DNA from 2 places in the Arthrobacter sp. QXT-31 genome. Region 2 is predicted to be linked to the other one. Evidence: predicted binding sites of a transcription regulator. Region 2 holds the regulator's gene; the other holds the start of a gene.
The links. Region 2 encodes HspR, which represses chaperone genes until heat shock. Its sites were predicted from a motif close to AAGTTGAGTCNNNNNGACTCAACTT; they were not measured.
Positions count from the first base shown of each region.

Region 1 (2,389 bases), 2.0 Mb from region 2:
TTCGTCAGCGACGGAGGCATTCTTTAATTCCTCCAGGGCGGAGAGACGCTCACGCAGGGCATCCAGCTGACCCGTGCCGCGCTGCAGGCTGAGCCGTGCTCCCGCCTGGTCGATGAGGTCAATGGCCTTGTCCGGCAGGAAGCGGTCCGTGACGTAGCGTGCGGACAGTTCGACCGCGGCGCGGATGGCAGCGTCGGTGTATTGCACGCCGTGGTGTTCCTCGTACCGGTCCTTCAGCCCAGCCAGGATCTGGATGGCATCCTCGATGTGCGGTTCACTGACGTGGACGGGCTGGAACCGCCGTTCGAGGGCAGGGTCCTTTTCCACCTTGCGGTACTCGTTCAGCGTCGTGGCCCCCACGAGATGGAGTTCGCCGCGTGCCAGGCGGGGCTTCAGGATGTTGCCCGCATCCATGCCGCCCTCGCCTGCCCCGCCGGCACCCATCACGGTGTGCAGTTCGTCGATGAACAGGATGATGCTTCCCGCTTGGCCGCTGATCTCGTCCATCGCCTTGGTGAGACGCTCTTCAAAGTCGCCCCGGTACCGGGTCCCGGCGAGCATGGCAGGCAGGTCCAGTGCAATGACGCGCTTGTCACGAAGCTGCTCGGGAACCGCGCCCGCGGCAATTGCCTGCGCCAGCCCCTCAACAATGGCTGTCTTGCCCACGCCGGCCTCCCCGATCAGGACAGGGTTGTTCTTGGTCCGGCGGGCGAGGATCTCGATGGCCTGTTCGGTTTCCTCCGAGCGTCCGATCACCGGATCCAGTCCGCCTTCGCGGGCACGCGCAGTCAGGTCCGTGCCGTAGGTGTCAAGGGTGGGCGTCGCAGGAGCGGGCCCTGCGGCCTGTTGGGCGGCAGCCGGCGAATTGGGTCCGCTTGCGAATCCGCCGTCAGGTTCTGCCTCATTGGCCCCCGACTGGAAGGACTCGGGCGTCACGCCCGAGGCCATGAGGATCTGGCCTGTCGGCGCTTCCTGGTTGAGCACCAGGGCAACGAACAGGTGCTCGGGATCGATGTAGGTCGAGCCGAAGGCACGGGCAACCTGGTGGGCGTCAAGCAGGGCCCGCTGGGCCGACGGCGTCAGGGCCGGTGCTCCGTCCACTGCCGCACTCGACTTTTCGGGCAGCCGCTCTTCCGCCGCCTGGGCGACTGCGGCGGGATCGGCGCCGGCGCGCCGCAGGTACCCGGCGGCGGGTTCGGTCTGCACCATGACGCGAAGAATGTGCAACGCGTCGACGTCGCTGTGACCGTGGTCAGTGGCGAACCGGGCGGCGAGGGCCAGCACCTCGTGGGTGCGGCGGCTCAGCAGCCGGGTGAGATCCCGGGTACGTGCCGGCCTGGCACCCCGCTGGCCCTGAAGGTAACGGGCAAAGAACTCTTCAAACGAACCGTTGCCGGAAGCGGCAGGCCCGAAAAACGTAGGCATTCAACCTCCATAGAAACTTGAGTGTACTTGACTCAAGTCTTGGTCCTGGAGATTTATTCCCTAGCCGGCGGTGCCCCTTTCCCGGGTTCTCTTCGTCCCTGGATACGGCTAGCGGGATCGGGCCAGGACCGACTCCGCGTGCCGGAGGATGGGCCCGTCGATCATCCTGCCCTGGTACTGGAACACGCCGGTTCCGGCAGTGCGTGCCGCTTCCAGGAGTTCGCGTGCCGCGGCGACGTCCCGCTCGGAGGGCGCGTACGCCTCCCGGACGGCGGCCACCTGGCTGGGGTGGATGCAGGCCTTGGAACCGAAACCCGAGGCAACGGCGTCCCGGGCCTCCGCGGCCAGCCCGTCAAGGTCCGGGATGTTCACGTACACGGCATCCACGGCCTGTTTGCCGGCTGCGCCGGCGGCCAGGAGCACCGAGGAGCGGGCGTGCAGGGCTACGGCACGGTAGCTGCCGTCGTCGTTCCTGCTGGACGTGCCGCCAAGGGAAGCAAGCAGGTCCTCGGCCCCCCACATCATGGCCACCACGTTGGGTTCGGCGGCAATGGCGGGTGCGTGGACCACGCCCGCGGCGGTCTCACACAGGGCAATCACGTGGAAATCCGGCAGGGCCCGGAGCTGGCTGGCGCTCTCCGCCTTGGCAAGCATGACGGTGCGGTAGGGGGTGTGGGCCAGGCAGTGCAGGTCCTTCTCGAAGTCCTCGGTGCCGGCCGGGTTGATCCTAATGATGGTCCGGCTGGGATCCAGCTCCGGCCCTTCCCCGGATCCGCCGAGCTGGGCCAGGATGGCGCCCCGTGCCCGCTGCTTGTCCGGCGCGGCCACGGCATCCTCGAGGTCCAGGATGACCGCATCGGCGCGCTCGGCGGCTTTTTGGAAGCGTTCGGGACGGTCGGCAGGGCAGAAAAGGAGGGCGGGTCCCATCACAAAAGTCATAGTGCCATTGTCCGATTATTTGTCC
Region 1 is NZ_CP019304.1:639,149-641,537, forward strand. Features, by position in the region: gene BWQ92_RS03000 (ATP-dependent Clp protease ATP-binding subunit) at 1-1,425, opposite strand, end outside; gene BWQ92_RS03005 (HpcH/HpaI aldolase/citrate lyase family protein) at 1,534-2,364, opposite strand; gene BWQ92_RS03010 (MaoC family dehydratase) at 2,380-2,389, opposite strand, start outside.
Region 1: the regulator HspR is predicted to act here: its motif matches at 1,440-1,464, upstream of BWQ92_RS03000 (ATP-dependent Clp protease ATP-binding subunit).

Region 2 (2,389 bases):
CCTGGCGGGCCAGCGCGGCAGCCGCACCGTCGTCGAGCACTGGCGCACGGCGCTTCTCTTCGGGCACGGGCTGCTCAGTGGTGCCGGTCCCGCTGTAGACCGTCATCACGTCCTTCTCCGCCGTCCGGCGCCGGACCACCTTGCCCGTGGCTGAATCCACCACGACGTCGTCGGTGGTGACGGCCCCGCTGACCACGGATTCACCCAGCCCCCAGGCGGCGCTGATCACCGCCTGGTCACGGCGGCCGGTGGCGGGATTGGCGGTGAACAGGACACCGGCGGCATCGGCGTCGACCATCTCCTGGATCACGACGGCGAGGCGCACGGTGGATGGATCGATGCCGTTCCGTGAGCGGTAGGCCATGGCGCGGGCATTCCACAGGGAGGCCCAGCAGTCGATGACGGCAGCGGCGACGGCCTCTGGCCCGGCGACGTTCAGGTAAGTGTCCTGCTGCCCGGCGAAGCTGGCGGAGGCGAGGTCCTCTGCAGTGGCCGAGGAGCGCACTGCCACCCGCGCCCCGTCGCTGGACTGTATGCCCGCATCTTCTCCTGTTGCGGCCATATGCTGACCCAACCGCAGGTAGGCTGCCCGAAGTTCACCGCTGATCTCCCCGGGCAACGTGCCCTCGGCGAAAAGCGTCCGGATCTGCCGTGCGGCGGTCTCGTAGTCGTCGTTTGAAGCACCGGCGGGAAGGGCCGCGAGTTCGAGGATGCGGCCGGCGATGCCGTTGGCGTTGACGAAGTCCTGGTAGGCCGCGGTGGTGAGCACGAAGCCCGCCGGCACCGGAAAGCCGGCCCGGGCCAGCTCGCCGAGGTTGGCTCCCTTGCCGCCCGCCTCCTTCAGATCGCCGCGTCCCAGCTGGTCAAAGTCCTTGATATAGGTCATGACCCTGCGTCCCTTCTGCCGGGGAGCCGGGACCGCGACATTGCGGTTGCTGGGCCCGTCCCGGTGCTGCACCCTATTTTTGGCACAGCACCCAGTTCTGGCAATGGGCAGCGGCTCAGCCAGGAATTATTAGGCGTCGCCCCGGGGCCGCCACACCACGACTGCCTGCGAACGCGGCCGGGGGCGCTGGCCCCGTGCCAGGCTCACCACATCACCGGCGGTGCCGGCGGCGAAGATGCGGGATTCCAGCGGCTCACGACGGCGGGCCAGTTCCTCGCTGAGTTCGGTCACCCGGTGCTGCAGTGCAGCCACCTGGTTTTCCAGTTCAAGGATGCGCTTGATCCCCTCGAGCGAAACGCCCTCATGGGACAGCCTTTGCACCTCGCGGAGCCGGTTCACGTCCCGCTGGGAGTACCTGCGGGATTTGCCCGGCGCCCGGCTGGGCGAGACGATGCCCAGCCGGTCGTACTGGCGGAGGGTCTGCGGGTGCATGTCGGCGAGCTCGGCGACCACCGAGATGACGAAGATCGGCTGATCGAAATTGATGTCCACGGCCGGCACCTGTCGCTAAAGCCGGGCCTTGGCTGCCAGGCCCTGCCGGACGTCCGCGCCGTTGGTTGCGGCGGCGAATGCTTTCACGGCCTCCTCGGCTTCCTTGCTCAGGTTCTGCGGAACTGCGACGTCGATCGTCACCAGCAGGTCGCCGGTGGCCTTCGACGTCTTGACGCCGCGGCCCTTCACCCGGAGCGTGCGCCCCGACGGGGTGCCGGCGGGAACGCGCATGCGGACGTGCTCGCCGTCGATCGTCGGAACCTCGATGTCGGCGCCCAAAGCAGCTTCGGGGAAGCTGACGGGCACATGGATCCGGAGGTTGTCGCCGTCGCGCGTGTAAAAGTCATGGGGCTTGACGTTGACGGTGACCAGGAGATCGCCGTTGCCCGCCGGGCCGTATTGGCCCTTGCCGCGGACGCGCACCTTCTGGCCGTCCTTGATGCCCGCCGGCACCCGGACGTCGATGACCTCGCCGTCGGGTTCGCGCAGCCCGATGGTGGTGCCGCGGATGGATCCGGCGAAGGAGATGCTGGTACTGGCCGTCCGGTCGGCGCCCTTCTGCGGTGCGCGCTGGTAACCGGCCGGGCCACCGCCGAAGCCGCCGCCGAACAGGTCTGCGAATTCGGGCGGAACTCCGCCGGCGGTGCTGAACCCGCCGGAGTGACGGCCGCCGCCACCGGTGAAGAGGCCGCCGAAGAGGTCTTCGAAGCCGCCGTTCGCCGTGCTTCCCGCACCGTGCGGGGCAAACCGCGCGCCGCCGCCCATTGCCCGGATGGCGTCGTACTGCTGCCGCTCGTCCGGATCGGACAGCACAGAGTAAGCCTCGGAAATGTCCTTGAACTTCTTCTCCGCAGCAGTGTCCCCGGAGTTCGTATCAGGGTGGTACTGCCGGGCGAGCTTCCGGTAAGCCTTCTTAATGTCAGCGTCGGAAGCGTCCTTGGCAACACCAAG
Region 2 is NZ_CP019304.1:2,646,198-2,648,586, reverse strand. Features, by position in the region: gene BWQ92_RS11920 (PEP/pyruvate-binding domain-containing protein) at 1-886, opposite strand, end outside; gene BWQ92_RS11915 (heat shock protein transcriptional repressor HspR) at 1,016-1,438, opposite strand; gene BWQ92_RS11910 (DnaJ C-terminal domain-containing protein) at 1,454-2,389, opposite strand, start outside.